2 regions of the Variovorax sp. 05L425 genome follow, and region 1 is predicted to be linked to the other one. Evidence: riboswitches for the same ligand, from Rfam matches in the RefSeq annotation. Region 1 holds a riboswitch; the other holds the start of a gene.

Region 1 (8,387 bases):
GCGCATAACCCGCTCGGCAGTGGGTCGGGGAAGTGCGAGGGCGGAGGAAAATCGCCCCGCCGAAAGGCCGCCACGAGGTCACAGCTCAATGCCTTCAACGGGGCGCCCGTCAGCACGTGGACGCCCCAGGGCTGGGTATTGGAGTTGCTCGGCGCGGCGCCGGCCACTTGCAGGATGTCCAGCACGGCGTCTCGCGACAACGGGTCTGGCCGGTAGGCCCGCACCGATCTGCGCGACCGCAAGACCTCGTCCACACAGCGACTCGCCGCGGACTGCTGCTTCACCCTGGCTCCTCAGGCCTGCGGCGCAGGGTGATAGGCGATGCGCCCCGCGGGAAGGAAGAACAGCGCAATCACGGCACCACCTTTCGCCTCCGGATAGTGATGGCTTCCGGGCGCCGGCGCGGTCCAGCCGGCCTCGCACCAGCCATTGGGTCCGTTGAGTGCTGCGCCTGGGTTCAGGGGCACGACCATGTTGAGCTCGCCGTAGGGGTGCGCGTGGTATTGGCCGCGGTAGGTGTTCCCGGGGTTGCCCTGCGTGTTGTCGGTGCTGTCCATGTACACCGCCGTGACGCTGAAATACCGCGTGCCCTCCGAGGGGTCCGCGATGCGACTGCGGCGGTAGATCGAGCCGTCGAGTTCGACGTTCGCGGCCCAGCCGTCGCGCACGCCTTGCTTCACCAGTCGCGCAAGCGTCTGGTACAGCTCGCTGTCCGGCCCGCAGTGCTGGTTCAGCCATCGTTCGGTCTCGGTGCCGGCTGTCATGTCCTTCACGTCTTCGAGAAAACGAATGCTGCGCTCGATCAGTGCTTCACGGTCTGCGTTGAGTTCATCTTTCATCATCATGGTCACCTCTTGGTCATTCCTGGCGTGTAGTGCATGAATGATGGGCGCCGAATGAGTTGAATGGAACTGATCCATTTGCAAGTGCACAATGCACGCCATTCAACTCACGGAGATGGACGATGAGCATCGGCCGCATCGATCTCAACCTGCTGAAAGTGTTCGACGCCGTCTACGAAGACCGCAACCTCGTGCGTGCGGGCCGGCGGTTGAACCTGAGCCAGTCAGCCGTCAGCCATGCGCTCACGCGGCTGCGCGAACTGGTCGGCGACGAGCTTTTCCTGCGCACCGGCAAGGGGATGGCACCCACGGGCCGTGCGATGGCAATGGCGCCCGTCCTGCGCGACGCGCTGCGCCGTGTCGAGGTCACGCTCGGCGTGGAACCGTTCTCGCCGGAGGCGTCATCGCGGCGATTCGTGATCGCGGCAAACGACCATGTCACCGCGGTCATCGTCGCGCCGTTGTCGCGCGAACTGCAAAAGGCGGCGCCCAGGGTGGACCTGGTGATTCGGCCCTCCACGCGCCTGGACCTGGCCGAGCAGATCGACCTTGGCCGCATCGACCTCGCGATCGGCATCTTCTCCCAGGTGCCGGCAAGGTTGAACACGCGCACGCTCATGACGCAGGGCGAGGTCATCCTGATGCGCAAGGGTCATCCCGCCTCCCGCCGCAAGCTGCTGGTGAAAGACCTGGCGCGCTATCCACTGGTGACCATCTCGGTCGGCGGCCAGGAAGAGGGGGCGGTCGACGGCTTCATCCTCGAGCGGGGGCTTGCGCGCCAGTCCGAGATGTTCGACCGCCACGCGCTCGAAGAAGCGTTGCGCGAAACCGGGCAGCCGCCGCGGTTGCGCGTGACAGTGCCGCATTCGCTGGCTATTCCAGCACTGCTGCGGGACAGCGACATGCTTTCGATCGTGCCGGCCTCGCTGGCGCAGGCGCTCACGCACGGCGGCAGCGAACTGTTGTCGCGCCAACCGCCGTATCGCGCGGGCCAGTCGACCCTGCGCGCCGTCTGGCATCGACGCAACGAACACGACGCCGGACACGCATGGCTTCGCGACCGGGTGGCCGCAGTTGCCGATGCGGCGCAGTAGCGGTGGGTCTCTCTCCGAGGCTGACCGCTGCACTGGTGGAAGTCACGGCTCGCCCCCGATGACCCCCATCTCCAGCGGCACCTTGATGTAGAACAGCTTGAGCTTCTCGCCAGACAGGTGCGCGAGAAAGCTCTCGGCCTCCTGCTCTGTCAGCGCGAATCCGACTTCCACCGACACATCGCCGGCCAGCTCGAAGAAGTGCTCTTCGTGCAGCCTGCCGTGGCGGCCGAAGCCGGCTATCGCGCGAAAGGCCGAACCGCCATGGATGCCGACCTTCTTGGCCTCTTCGAGCAACCATTCATAGGCGAGGATGCCGTGGTGACGGTGGTTCTCCTGGACGTAGAACTTGAGGTAGATGCCTTGCATGGGGGGCCTCCTTCGGCTCGAATGACTCGGATGACGCGACTACGCCCTGACGAAGAGGGCATTGGCAATCAGGATGCCGATCCCCGTCAGGATCAGCGATCCGACAAGGTGCACGCTCGCCGCGCCCAGGGCCCACCAGTGTTCGTGTCGGCCGATCAAGGTCACGACTTCGACCGAGAACGTCGAGAACGTCGTCAGGCCGCCCATGAAGCCGGTGATGACCAGCAGCCGCCATTCAGGGGCGAGGCCGCTGTTGTGCGTGAAGAAGGCGCTGGTCACGCCGACCAGCAAGCCTCCGATGAGGTTGGCGGCCAATGTGCCCAGGGGAATCGTCGGGAACACCGGGTTCAGCCAGCCACCCAGCCACCAGCGCAGCAAGGCGCCGCAACCGGCACCGCCGAAGACTGCAAGAAAGGAAAAGCCGCTCATGTCGCTCCTTGGTCAATCGGGCCAGGGCGACCAGTGCAGCCATCGAGCGCGCATTGCGCGTCAAGAATGCCTACGCCGGCCCGCGCTGGACCCGGGTAGGCATCATCAGCCCGAGTGGGCGGTTCAGGGAGGAATGCCATCTCCGCAGCGCGGCAGTATATCGGTCGAGGCGCATGGCGGCAACGCAGTGGAGCGGCCAATCCAATATGGCCGCTGCGGCCGGAACAGCGGCAGGCCAGCGCACGCTATGGCGACTTCGTCACCGCTGGCGGATTCCATTTGCCTGTGAGCGCGTCTGCCTTCGGCGAATAGAGGCGCATGGTCAGATTGAACGTCCCTTTGGGCGCAGGCAGCCAGTTGGCTTCCTTGTCATTGCCGGGACTCTCGTTCTGGAAATACAAGTCGAGCGAACCGTCCGCGTTGGTCTTGAAGGGCATCCAGCTGCTGACCGCGAATCGGTCGAGCACGTTCGCCACCTGGAACCCATCGTCGTCGTACAGCGTGATGGACCAGAAGGCGTTCACGGGCGGTGTTGCCCCCTTGTCGAAGTGAATCGTGTACTTGTTTGCGCCGGTGAGCGGCTTGCCGGTCTCGTCGGCGATATTCAATGGATAGATGGCGTCTTCAGGCAGGTTGGCCCCAAGGCCCAACAGCGTCACGATGGCGCGCTTCAGATAGTAGTTGCCATAGACACCCATGGTGTCGGTGTTCATTGACCATCCGTTTGCGACGCGGGCAATCGTCGGAATCTTCCACTTCATGATTTGCTGGGCGTCCTCAGGCGCGCTCGCGAGTGCCTTCTGCACGGCGGGGTCGAGCTTGTCGAAGTCGAAGCTTTTGCCCGGCTCGATGCCGATGCGCCTCATCCGCGCGACGATCGGCTGGTCGGTGACGTGGGGCGGATGCAGCTTGAGGAGTTCGGCCGCATAGGTGAAGAAGCGGCTGGCCGGCATGGTGTCGGCCTGGGTTTTCGGTGGCGTCTTCATGTCGACGGCCGGGTCGATCTTCACGGTCACGGGTGTCGATGGCTTGCCCCATCCGGAGAGCGGCGTGACCGCGTAACCCGCCTGAATCCTGTTCACCGCAGCGTAGTCCGCGGGTCCGTCCGTCCTCGTGCGGCCGATGATCCAGACATAGGAAGTTGGTGCCGGAATATGCGCGAACCCCTCGGGGACCGTTCCGACCCAACCCGGCGGGGTGACGAGGAAATTGCCCGCGCTGGTTCCAGTCGTTCGCCAGCCGGGCGACGCGAAGACATCGGTCCACATGTCCAGCATCGGAAGAAGGTAGAACCGCCCGGCCGTGTCTGGTACGGAGACAACCTGCGCCTCCTTGGTGAGATCCAGCCATGCAATGGAATAAAGCGTATCGAAGTTGACGCGCACGACCACTTTCAGATCCGCGGGCGGATAGGCCGGGATGTTCACGAACATGTTCATCGGGCCTTTGCCGATTGCCTTGCCGGCCTCGATGTTCGTGGACTGCAACCGTGTGATGTCCATGCTCACGAGCGGATAGAGGTAGAGGTATGCATCCACCGCAATCTGGTGGACGTCAAGTTCAGAAATGGCTTCAGAAGTCATGGCCTTCCTCTTCGATTGTTGCAAGCGAGCTTGTGGAGCGCGGCAGCCAACATAGCACTCTATGGCGGCGTTGACCATTCGACGTTCGTCCGATGAGAAGGTAAAAAATGAGCCACTCACAGGACGGAGACGACCCCCAGCGCCACCGACGCCGCCCCCATCGCCCCCGTGGCAAGCCACCCCAGCACCTTCCACTTCCGCGGCAGCACCATCTCGCGCATGACCGTGCGGCTCGAAGCCGCCATCATCACGGCCACCATCACCGGCACCGAGATGACCGCATTGATCACAGCGGCCCAATAAAGCGCCGAGATCGGGTTGATGCCCGAGAGGCTGATCGCGACGCCGATCGCCATGGCGGCGGCGAGGATGCCGTAGAAGCTGCGGCCCTGCGCCAGCGTCAGGTCCAGCCCCTTGCGCACGTGGCAGTAGCTCGCGACCGCCTCCGCCGCGGAGCCCGCGAGCACGGGCAGCGCCAGCATGCCGGTACCGATGATGCCGAGCGCAAACAGCATGAAGGCGGCATCCCCTGCAATCGGGCGCAGCGCGGCGGCGGCCTGCGCGGTGGAGTCGATCTGCGTCTGGCCGTTGGCATGCAGCGTCGCGGCCGCTGCGGTGATCACGAAGAACGCGATCAGGTTCGAGAAGCCCATGCCCACCGCCGTGTCGATACGCAGGCGGCGCAACTGGCGCCGCGCCTGGTCGGGTGCGATGCGCAGCGGCTGGTCTTCGGGGACGCGCTTGATGTCCTGCACTTCCTGGGAGGCCTGCCAGAAGAAGAGGTAGGGGCTGATGGTGGTCCCGAGGATGGCGACGACCGTCGTCACGTACTCCCGGCTCCAATGCAAAGAGGGCGCGAACACGCCCCGCATCGCCGCGCCCCAGTCCACATCAACCGCGAAGACGACGCCCACGTAGGCGAAGAGCGACAGCGTCAGCCACTTGAGCACGCGAACGTAGCGCTCGTAGGTCATGAAGACCTGCAGCAACAACGACAGGGCGCCGAACCCCGCCGCGTACCAGGCCGCATGGCCGTGCAGGACGAGCGCGGCGGAGTCGCCCATGGCGCTCAGGTCCGCGCCGAGGTTGATGACATTGGCGATCACCAGCAGCGCCACCAGCGCGGCCACCATCCATCGGGGACAGAAGCGCGCAAAGGTCTCGGTGAGGTTCCTTCCGGTGACGCGTCCGATGCGGGCACTGGCAAGCTGGATGCCCATCATCAGCGGATAGGTGATCAGCAGCGTCCACCCCACCCCGTAGCCGAACTGTGCACCGGCCTGCGAGTAAGTGGCGATGCCGCTGGGGTCGTCGTCCGCAGCGCCCGTGATCAGCCCCGGCCCGAGCTTGGACCACCAGCGTTCGCTGGATGGCGGGGTGCCGCCGGTCGCAAGGTTCGAAGGGGTGCTCATGAGGGCTCCGCAAGTCGCAGCGTCCGGACATTGAAGCGAAGTCGCATCACGAGGGATAGGTGCCGGCCCCGGCGCGTTGTGGGACGTCGTCGACGTCTGCTCGTAGACTCGGGACCATTCGGGGCGGCCGATCCGGGCCCTGTCCACACTCCGCAAGACCATCCCATGAAAGTCACAGCCAACACCGTCGTCACCCTGCGCTACAAGGTGTCCGATACCGCCACCCAGAAGCTCGTCGACGAGGGCCACGACCCCATGGTCTATCTGCATGGCGGCTACGACAACACCTTCCCCAAGATCGAAGCCGCACTGGAAGGCAGGGAGTCCGGCTTTCAGGCGACGCTGAACCTGCAGCCCGAGGACGCCTTCGGCGCGCGTGACGAATCACTGGTGCGGACGATCCCCAAGAGCGAGTTCCCGCCCGGCGTGAAGGTGGGCGGCCAACTGGAAGGCCGCAACGACAAGGGCGAGCCGCAAGTCTTCAATGTCATGAAGATCAAGGGGCCGCAGGTGATCCTCGATGGCAACCACCCGCTGGCCGGCAAGGCGCTCAAGTTCAGTTTCACCGTGACCGATGTTCGCGCCGCGACCGAGGAAGAGATCGCGCATCGCCATGTGCATGGCGCGCACGGGCATCATCACTGACTCGCCCCCAGGTTGGCTCACTTCGCGTAGCCGCCCACCCCCTACCGGGGGCAACCACAGCGGCCCGGCAAAGCCGGTTCCGCGGGGTTCCTGGCCTTTGCCATGGGCGCTTCTGTCGATCAGCCGGAAAACGCGCCGTCGTCATACGCGGCCGCGTAAGTCGACCAGTCCCGCTGGACCTGCCCGGCGCACTCGATCGATGCATCGAGAATGCGTGCCTTCCACTTGCTGCGCTGGCCGAAATCGATCAGCTCGTCGGCGATGGCTGAACCTTCGCGCCCGGCGCTTCGCAACTGCGCCCACGCGACCAGCTTTCCCATCACGGCGATCACGCCTTCGAGATCGCTTGCGCCTTGCGCGGACTTGCCGCCCAACGTCACTCGGTCCTCGGTCGGTTGGAGGGCGCGCAAGACATAAGGCGTCCCAGCCACGACCACCGGCTGCAGGAAGGCCATGGAGACCGCCTGGACGCGGCGCTGCAATGCGACGACGCGATGTGCCTCCGACTTCCACTTCGGTTGCGCCACCTTCAGATGCGGCACCAGGGATGACGGAAGCGCTTGCTTCAGATCCAGCACATAGTTACCGTCGGGCGAGCCTTTGCCCTCGACCAGAATCGCGTAGCGTTCGACGCCGAGGCTGCCTGTGCCGGCGATCCGCCGCGCCACGTCCAGCACTTCATAGAACTTCGGGTTCGCCTGAAGCGCAGCGTATTGACTGACGACTCCCATGACCGTCGCGCGTTGCTCGACGGTCGCAGGGAAAGCCTTCTTGCCGTCCGTGCGCAGCACGCGACGACGGCCCTTGATGTCCGTGCGGCCCGCGAGAAACTGCGAACGTTGTCTTTCGCGCAGGCCATCGAGCAGCACGCGCACCAGCCCTTGCGCAGTGTCGCGCTCCACCCAGTAGGCCTTGCCGGCGCAAAGAGCCGACGCATAGCTTTCGATGAAGATCTCGCAGAGCTTGCGCGCCTCACGCGATCCCACCGAGATGCTCTCGGCGCCGACCCAGAGGCTTGTGAGAAACCGGACCAGGTCCCAGCTCGCCGGTGCCAAGGCCGCCTCGTCGAAATCGTTCATGTCGAAATAGACAAGCCGGTTGTCGCCCTTGAAGCTGCCGAAGTTCTCCAGGTGGAGGTCGCCGCAGACCCACGTCAGCGGCGCCGAGCGCGGCACGCTGAAGCGGGAGAGCCGGTCGTAGAACAAATGGCACGTGCCGCGCAGGAACACGAACGGGCTCGCGCGCATGTTGCGGTACTTGAGCACCAGGCGATCCGGGTCGCGGCCCTCGTTGAAGGATCGGATCTCGCGTACGACGTCCATCTCGGGCCTCCTGTGCCTGCTGTGTGGATACCTCCATCACGGTCGCGGACACGATACGCGAAACACAACGGGCCGGTGTCTTCTCCGTCAGGGAGCAATCAGCCTTGCCGGTGCACAGTTCAGCCCATGCCACGTTTGTCCCGTAGAAGCAGTCGTTTGAAGATCATCAAGCGTGCGAGGCCACTGTCCGCAGCGCTCATCCTGCAGCATGCCGCCTCCGCGGCAGTCGCCTTGGCGCTCCTTGCCGTGGCGCATTCCATCAAGATGCTGATCCTTCGCTGACGGGTTTCGCGTTGCGTCTCGACGCATCCGGATTCCCTCCCTTTGTCGAAGGTTGCGTAAGCGCGGCCAACGGCCAACGGCCAACGGCCCTCGCCATGAACACCTTTGACGTCCTGATCCTCGCGCTGGTGCAGGGTTTTTGCGAACTGCTTCCCGTGTCGAGCTCGGCGCACGTGATCATGGCGGAAAAGCTGCTCGGACTGAATCCGAGCGCGCCCGAGATGACCATGCTGCTCGTGATGCTGCACACGGGCACGATGTTCGCCGTCATTGCCTACTTCTGGCGCTCCTGGGTCACGACCTATTTCACCTCCGCCGACGCGTTCCGGCGCAACGGATTGCACGTCGTCCTGGCAACTGCGGCGACGGGCATCGTCGGGCTCTTTCTGCTGCAGGTGATCAAGGCGTTGGT
Region 2 (8,387 bases), on a different contig from region 1:
AGCGATCCGCGCGATCGAGAACGGCGGAACGCCCGTGGCGCTCTGGCGCGCGCTGGCTGACAACGGATTCCTCGAACTGATGGCGAGCGAAGCCGCCGGCGGCGCGGATCTCGACCTGGACGCGATCTTTCCGATCTTCGTGGCCTTTGGCCGCCACGCGGCGCCGGTGCCCGCAGCCCAGAGCATTGCGGCGCGCGCCCTGCTGGGTGATGTGGCAGCGCCGGAAGGCATGATCACGCTCGTGGGCCATGCGCGGCGGGAAGCCGATGGTTCGGTCCGTGCAGCCAACGTGGCGTTCGGCGCCATCGCGGACCACGCACTCGCCAACGTCGACGGCGCGCTCGTGCTGCTCGACTGCGCAAAGGCCGAACGCACCACGACCGGCGTGCGCGGCAGCCAGGGCGCATCGCTGCATTGGGCGCGTGACGCCATCGGCACGCCGGTCGGAGACAACGGCGACCAGGTCGCCGTGTTCAGCGCGGCGCTGCATGCGGCGGCCATGGCCGGTGCGATGGAGCGGATGTTCTCGATGACGCTCGGCTACTGCAACGACCGCGTGCAGTTCGGCAAGGCCATCGGCAAGTTCCAGTCGATCCAGCACCAGCTCAGCGTCATGGCCGAGCACGTGGCTTGCGCGGGCGTGGCGGCGGAGCTGGCGTTCAAGGCCGGCGACAAGATCCCCGCGGTGCTCGCTGCCGCAACGGCCAAGGCGCGCACCAGTGCCTCGGTGCCCCTCGTGGCATCGACGGCCCATGCGCTTCACGGCGCCATCGGCGTCACCGAGGAATTCGATCTCCAGCTCTACAGCCGCCGCCTGCACGAATGGCGCATGGCCGATGGCTCGGAGGCCTACTGGAACCGCATCGTCGGCGAGGCGATGCTCGGGCATGCCGTGCCGTCGGTCCTGCAATTCGTGATGGAGGAGATCCTGCAATGAGCAACTTTTTGATCTATGAGCAAGAGGGCCACATCGTCACACTGACGATGAACGATCCCGAGCGCCGCAATCCGCTCACGGGCAACACCGCTTCGGCAGAGTTCCTGGCGGCCATCGATCGCATCCACGCCGATCATTCGGTGCGCGCGGTCATCCTCACAGGTGCGGGCACGGCCTTCTCGTCGGGCGGCAATGTGCGCGACATGGGGCGTTACCACGATATGCCGGGGATGGAGTTGCGACGCGAATACCGGCTCGGCATCCAGAAGGTGGCCCTCAACCTCTTCAACCTCGAAGTGCCGGTGATCGCGGCGGTGAACGGCCATGCCATCGGGGCGGGGCTGGACCTGGCGTGTTTGTGCGACATCCGCATCGCCGCCGAAGGTGCCAAGTTCGCGGAGAGCTTCGTCAAGCTCGGCATCATCCCGGGGGATGGCGGTGCGTGGCTGTTGCCGCGCATCATCGGCCTCTCGCGCGCGACCGAGCTGACCTTGACCGGCCAGACCATCGACGCGAAGCAGGCCGTGGAGTGGAACCTGGTGTCGCGTGTGGTGCCGGCCGAGCAATTAATGCCGACGGCGCGCGAGCTGGCCGGGCAGATCGCTTCCAACCCGCCGCATGCCGTGCGGATGGCCAAGCGCCTGTTGCGCGAAGCGTTGCATTCGCGCCTGGACACGCTGCTGGAAATGTCGGCCGCCTTCCAGGTGATGTCGCACCAGATGCCGGATCATCACGAGGCGGTCGCGGCTTTCAATGAGAAGCGCAAGCCGGAGTTCCGCGGCTGACGCGAATCGGATGCGACTTGCAGGGATTCGCCGGTAGACGCAAGGCTACTGTGTCGTGCAGCCGCGGTGACTAGGCGGACGGGGAGCCGCGAGGCTCGCCGGTTCTTGCAGGAGGTGCCCGGTCTTCCAACCCGTTCAAGTCGCCGCCCTCGTTGGAAGCGAGTGCGGCCTCGTGCAGTGCTGGCTGGATGTTGCCGCTGATTTATACGATTGCGCGCCGATAGGCTCGTGGCGGGGCAGCTGTCGAATCAAAACCTCGTCGTTCGTATCCCCCAATCAGATGCACTTGTCCGGTGAACCTGAACGCCATATAGTGGCGCCAGGAGATGGCATTCCTCCTCCCTTGAGAAACCGCCGCACCGGCTGATGATGCCTACACGACCCAGTCCGGGTGTGTAGGTGTGCGGATGAACGGTTTGTTTGCCTTCTTCTCTGCAGTGCCCCATCGTCGCATTGCGGTGCACCGAGCCCGTACGGCCAGGACACGCTGCGTCGCCGATCCCACCATCTCCGCCTCCCAGACCTCGCCCGAATCCACGCACTCGCTTGCTTGCTTCGATCGCGCGTACGCCAGTGCGCTCAGCCCGCGCCAGGAGGCCATGTTGTTGCAGACCACCCAGCACATCGTCGCTGAGCCGCGACACCGCGCTGGTGGTCACGACCTGGCCGGGCCCGCGACGGGGCATTCATGCCGGATCCGCACCCGCGTGCTGCTCCAGATCGCGCGCCGGGAGCGGAACGCGCCCGGTCGGTTCACTTCCTACGTGGCCAGCGGCAGAGATCACCAGGAGACAGACCCATGAACGCGCGCATCGCAGGCATCCGTGCCACTGAAATTCTCGACTCCCGGGGCCATCCCACGGTGCAGGTAGTTGTCACCTTGGACAACGGCCTCCGCGCAGGGTCTTCCGTGCCTTCAGGCGCCTCCACCGGCACGAACGAAGCGGTCGAACTGCGCGACAGCGATGCGCGCCGCTACAACGGAAAAGGTGTACTGCGAGCGGTGGCCAACGTCAACGACGTGCTGGCTCCAATGCTGCTCGACATGGATCCCGTGCATCAGTCCGAAATCGATCACGCGATGATGGATCTGGACGACACGCAGAATAAATCGCGTCTCGGAGCCAACGCCATCCTGGGCGTATCGCAAGCCTGTGCACGTGCCGCGGCCCGCTCGAATGGGTTGCCGCTATATGCCTATCTGGGGGGCGCGGATGCATGTCGGCTGCCGATGCCAATGGTGAACATCATCAACGGCGGAAAACACGCGGACAGTGGCCTGGACATCCAGGAGTTCATGATCGTGCCGCGGGGTGCGAACAGCTTCGCCGAGGCCTTGCGATACGCCGCCGAAACCTTCCATGCGCTGCGGGCCATCCTGCTCAGTCGAGGCTATACGGTCGCCGTGGGCGATGAGGGCGGCTTCGCTCCACTGCTCGCGAGCAACGAAGAGGCCCGCGAGCTCATCCTCGAGGCGATCGTCGCCGCGGGCTATCGGCCCGGCGACGACATCGCGCTCGCGCTGGACGCTGCTGCCAGTTCCTTCTATGAGGGCGGCAAGTACCGCCTGTCGCACACGACCTACCGCGACAAGACGAGCGCGGAGATGACGGCTCTGTATCAACAGTGGATCCGGAAGTACCCCATTGTCTCCATCGAAGACGGGCTGGCGGAAGACGACTGGGAGGGGTTTCGGGAACACACGGCAGCGCTGGGTGGCCAGGTGCAAATCGTCGGCGACGACATGCTCGTCACCAACACCCGCTTCATTGCGCGGGCGATCGAAGAAAAAACGTGCAATGCGGCGCTGATCAAGCTCAACCAGATCGGCACGGTGACCGAGACCGTCGCTGCCGTCGACCTATGCCGGCAGGCGGGGTGGGGTTACGTCATCTCCCACCGTTCGGGCGAGACCGGCGACACCTTCATGGCCGACTTCGCGGTGGCCATGGGCGGTGGCCAGATCAAGGCTGGATCGGTGTGCCGCGGCGAACGTGTCGCCAAGTACAACCGGCTGCTCGAGATCGAACAGGAGTTGGGCGATCGTGCGCACTTCGAACGCTGATGCGGGATCCATGGGTGCGACGCCTTTGCCGTTGCATAGCATCCTCTATCTCCCCGGCGGGGAGAAGGATGAGCGCGAGGTGCGAGAGCAGCCCGACTTCTTTCACGACTTGAACCTCGACCAGATCGTGGAAACGACGACCGCCGGCTGGCAGGAATACGACCTCGTGCCCTTCTTCCAAATGCCGCTGAGCGAAGTGGACGCGGTGGTCTATCGCCAAGAAGTGATGTGCGACCTCGACGGGCAGTCGCTGACAGCAGTCGTCAAGGCCTTCGCAAGCGCGATGCGGGAGATGCGTTTGCACATGCTCGCCGCGGAAAAGATGTACTACAAGTACGAGAAGCTGCGCTGGTTCCTCTCCGCGGTCCAGACGTATTGCGCCGCCGTCGAACGCCTGCGGCACGAGCTCGAACCGCTGACGCTGGCGTCGCGAGGTATGCGCGCGCTGCGTGAGCATGTCGAGCGCTACGCGACATCGCCTGCGTTCAGTGGGCTCGGCGAGCAGGGGCAACAGGTCGCCTCCAGTCTGGCCGCCATTCGCTACGGCGTGCTGATCCACGGCGGCAGCGTGACCGTGCGTCCCTATTGCGATGAGATCGACTACACGGCAGCCGTGGAAGGCACATTCGAAACGTTCCGCCGCGGAACGGTGAAGGACTACCTCATGAAATTCAAGGAGATGGGCAGCATGAACCACATCGAGGCCCAGATCCTGGACCGCGTAGCGCTGCTCAACCCGGAGCCCTTCCGGGCCCTCGAGACCTTCCGTGAGGAGCATGCCGGGTACCTCGACGTGACGCTGTCGCGCTTCGACCGGGAGGTGCACTTCTACCTCGCCTACCTTGCGCACGTGGACCGGCTGCGCCGCGCCGGCTTGAGCTTCTGTTATCCGCAGCTGAGCGAAAGGAACAAGGAGGTTAGCTGCGCGCAGACGTTCGACCTCGCGCTCGCGAACAAGCGCGTGCAGGAACAGGCAAGCGTCGTCTGCAACGACTTCTTCCTGCGCGGCGCCGAACGCATCTTCGTCGTCACGGGCCCGAATAACGGCGGCAAGACGACCTTCGCACGCATGTTCGGGCAGTTGCACTACCTGGCCAGCCTCGGATGCCCAGTCCCGGGAACGCAGGCAAGACTGCTCTTGTGCGACCGCGTCTTCGCGCACTTCGAGCGGCATGAGGACATCGCCAACCTGCGCGGCAAGCTGCAGGACGACCTGGTGCGCATCCGCCATGTTCTGGATGCCGCCACGCCGCGCAGCATCGTGATCCTGAACGAGATCTTCGCGTCCACCACGCTGGAGGACGCGGTCTTCCTCAGTCGGAAGGTGCTGGCGCGGCTGTCACGTCTCGACGCGCTGGGGGTGTGCGTCACGTTCCTCAGCGAGCTCGCCTCGTTCGACGCCAAGACGGTCAGCATGGTGAGCGCGGTGGATCCGCACGATCCGGCCATCCGCACCTACAGGCTGGAACGCCGGCCGGCCGACGGTCTCGCCTACGCGGTGGCGATCGCGCGCAAGTACCACGTCACTTACGACGCGCTGAAGGAGCGCATCGCGCCATGAAAGCTCTGCTGATGCACCCGGAACGGGACTTCGACCTGGAGCAGCCGCTGCCGCCCCCGCCCCACGACGACACGCTGATGCAGGACCTGGAGATCGGCACCTTGCTGAAGGCGATGGCCGGCGACGATGAGCTGCTGCTGCAGGTGGCGCGCAAGGCGCTGCTGAACGGGCTGCACGACGAGGTCGACACGATCTTGTACCGGCAGGAGGTCCTGCTCGACTGCCTGGCCAATCCGGAAGCGGTGCGCGAGCTCTATGGGTTGACCATCGAGACGATGGAACGCAGGCGAAAGAGCCATTTCGGCTACTTCATGAGTCTCCCGTCGTCCATCCTGAGCAGCTCGGTCGAGTTGATGCGCATGTTCGTCGACATGCTGAAGATCCTGCGCTCGATGGCCGAAACGCATGCGCCGAGCTTTTCGTCTCGTGCATTCACGGCGCTGTTCGCGACGCTGCAGCGCGAGCTGGGCGACGACTACTTCGGCGTCATCGAGGATCAGCTCAAGGAGCTGAAATTCAGCCATGGCGTGCTGCTCAGTGCGCGATTGGGCAAGGGCAACATGGGTCAGGGCTACGTTCTGCGCCTGCTCGGAGACAAGCGCCCCACCTGGCTTCGCCGACTGCTCGGCCACGGGCCGCGTGAGTACACGTTCCACCTGCCAGAGCGCGACGAAGCCGGCGCGCGGGCGCTTTCCGAGCTGCAGGACCAAGGCTTGAACCTCGCGGCCAATGCGCTCGCGCAGTCCGCCGAGCACATCCTGAGCTTCTTCGTCGCATTGCGCACCGAACTCGCCTTCTACGTCGGGTGCCTGAACCTGCGCGACCGGCTTGTCGACCTCGGCCTGCCGACTTGCGTACCGACGCCGCTGCCCGGTGACGTGCGCGGTCACCGCTTCAGCGAGCTGTACGACCCTTGCCTGGCCCTCAGCCTGGGCCGCGCCATCGTGGGCAACACCGTCGACGCCCAAGGTTGCAGCCTGGCGATCGTCACGGGCGCGAACCAGGGCGGGAAGTCCAGCTTCCTGCGTAGCATTGGCGTCGCCCAGCTGATGATGCAAAGCGGCATGTTCGTCGGCGCGCAATCGTTTGCTGCGGAAGTCTGCACGGGTCTCTTCACGCACTACAAGCGCGAGGAGGACGCAACGATGAAGAGCGGCAAGTTCGACGAAGAACTCGCGCGCATGAACCGGATCGCAGAACTGGTTGCGCCCGGCGCGCTGGTGCTGTTCAACGAGTCCTTCGCATCGACCAACGAACGCGAGGGTTCCGAGGTTGCCCGGCAGATCGTCGCTGCGCTCCTCGAGCGTCGCGTCAAGGTGTTCTGTGTCACCCATATGTACGACTTCTCGCACGGAATCTTCGCGGCGCGGCGCGACGACGCGATTTTCCTGAGGGCCGAGCGCCTGCCCGATGGCACGCGGCCCTTCAAATTGGTCGGGGGCGAGCCGTTGGAGACCAGCTATGGCGACGACTTGTACCGGGAGGTGTTCGAAGCCGAAGCGCGGGAGTCGAACGCCTCGCCTGTCGGATCGTGACCTGCTGCTGCGCACGCCTGTCGCTGTGGACTGGCAGGAGGCGATGCGAGCAACCAATCCGATCGGCACCGATGCACAAAACGCGCCCAAGCAAATGGCCACGGGCCACGACCGAGTCGCACCCGATCAGGCCGCCTCGACCCGTCAGCCCACAGCCCTATCCAGTGACTCAAGCCTGTTGCGCTTCAGGACTTGAAACCGCAAAAATGTTGGAATGAAGCCATTGGATGTCATGTGGATCGGTTTGGGCGGTGGCCTGGGGTCTCTGCTGCGCTTGTGGATCGGACGAGTGGTCGGTGAACGCCACAGCGGCGACTTTCCGCTCGGCACCTTCCTGATCAACATCTCCGGCGCCTTCGTGATGGGATACCTGTCCGTCCTGTTCAACGTCGATTGGCGCGACCGCTACGGCATGGCCCTCAATGCCGGCGTCCTGACTGGGTTGCTCGGCGGCTACACGACTTTCAGCAGCATGCAACTCGGCGCTGCCGATCTGGCCGCAGGGAGACGCGGAGTGCTTGCCGCGCTCTATCTTTTTCTTTCGGCCGCGGTCGGCTTGTTGGCCGCCGTACTCGGGGCCACGATTGCCCGTGTGCAGGGCCAAGGGGCGTTGCCGTGATCAAAATCGTCATTCCGGTCTTCGTCGGCGGAGCCCTGGGCGCTGTGCTGCGCGAGTTCGTCATGTTGATGATGCCAAAGCTGGCGGACGGTTTTCCGCTGGACATCCTCATGGCCAATCTCGTGGCCTCGTTTCTGCTGGGCTTCGTTACAGCGCGTCATAGCCGCAGGGTAGTGTCCGACCGGGCCAACCTGTTGCTCGGGACCGGTATTGCCGGTGGGCTATCGACGTTTTCGAGCTTTGCTTATGGCATGGCCGTGCTGATCACGGCCTCGGGGGCGAGCGCCGTCGTGGCGGCAGCCTATGTCTTGATCAGCTTGGTAGCCGGCTACGTGGCAGTTGTTGTCGGACTCAAGCTTGGCGGACAACTGCTATCACAGGCTTGAGCGCGCTACCAGCGCACCTTGCCGGTCTGAGGGCGGAATGTCTTCAACGCCGCTCGGCCTCCACCATCTCTGGCACCGATCCAAATAACCGATGCTCGACGCGTGCATGGACTTCGCGACCTTCGTCCGTCATGGGCTCGACGCCTCGGTGGCGGGTGAGAGTCGCATGCAGACCAGAACGACCGCGGACGCCAGCGCGACGACTCCCCCCAGTGCGAAGCCTGCCTGTGGCGAGAACATCGTCCATAGTCCGCCCATTGCGATGCTGGAGACGAAATCGCCCAGCCCGTCCACGGAACTCATCAACCCAAATCCGGTGCCGTGCTGGTCATCGCGCATCAGCGTGGATGCAAGCGCCGGCTGCGACGATTCAATGATCGCGGTGTAGATGCCGTTCAGGGCGAACAAAAGCACCAGCAGCCAACGCTGCGCGTCAGCGGCGATGAAGCCGAGGCACAGCAACCCGAACAGCGCGAAGCCCGCGCTTAATACAAGGCGT

Evidence for each region. A riboswitch is a leader RNA that binds a small molecule or an ion and turns the genes downstream of it on or off. The one in region 1 is predicted to bind fluoride.
Region 2: linked by a shared signal. The riboswitch ahead of eno (phosphopyruvate hydratase) and the one ahead of crcB (fluoride efflux transporter CrcB) in region 1 are both predicted to bind fluoride.

Annotation. Positions count from the first base shown of each region.
Region 1 is NZ_JBFTNY010000007.1:40,525-48,911, reverse strand. Features, by position in the region: gene AC1DN9_RS10200 (nitroreductase) at 1-254, opposite strand, end outside; gene AC1DN9_RS10195 (4-hydroxylaminobenzoate lyase) at 294-842, opposite strand; gene AC1DN9_RS10190 (LysR family transcriptional regulator) at 965-1,936, shown strand; gene AC1DN9_RS10185 (DUF190 domain-containing protein) at 1,979-2,302, opposite strand; gene crcB (fluoride efflux transporter CrcB) at 2,342-2,731, opposite strand; fluoride riboswitch at 2,821-2,884, opposite strand; gene AC1DN9_RS10175 (DUF1254 domain-containing protein) at 2,977-4,314, opposite strand; gene AC1DN9_RS10170 (Nramp family divalent metal transporter) at 4,431-5,726, opposite strand; gene AC1DN9_RS10165 (FKBP-type peptidyl-prolyl cis-trans isomerase) at 5,892-6,371, shown strand; gene AC1DN9_RS10160 (DUF2252 domain-containing protein) at 6,491-7,693, opposite strand; gene AC1DN9_RS10155 (hypothetical protein) at 7,850-7,975, shown strand; gene AC1DN9_RS10150 (undecaprenyl-diphosphate phosphatase) at 8,071-8,387, shown strand, end outside.
Region 2 is NZ_JBFTNY010000008.1:6,003-14,389, reverse strand. Features, by position in the region: gene AC1DN9_RS11170 (acyl-CoA dehydrogenase family protein) at 1-937, shown strand, start outside; gene AC1DN9_RS11165 (crotonase/enoyl-CoA hydratase family protein) at 934-1,722, shown strand; fluoride riboswitch at 2,036-2,105, shown strand; gene eno (phosphopyruvate hydratase) at 2,522-3,787, shown strand; gene AC1DN9_RS11155 (MutS-related protein) at 3,768-5,348, shown strand; gene AC1DN9_RS11150 (MutS-related protein) at 5,345-6,883, shown strand; gene AC1DN9_RS11145 (fluoride efflux transporter FluC) at 7,098-7,502, shown strand; gene AC1DN9_RS11140 (CrcB family protein) at 7,499-7,888, shown strand; gene AC1DN9_RS11135 (MFS transporter) at 8,018-8,387, opposite strand, start outside.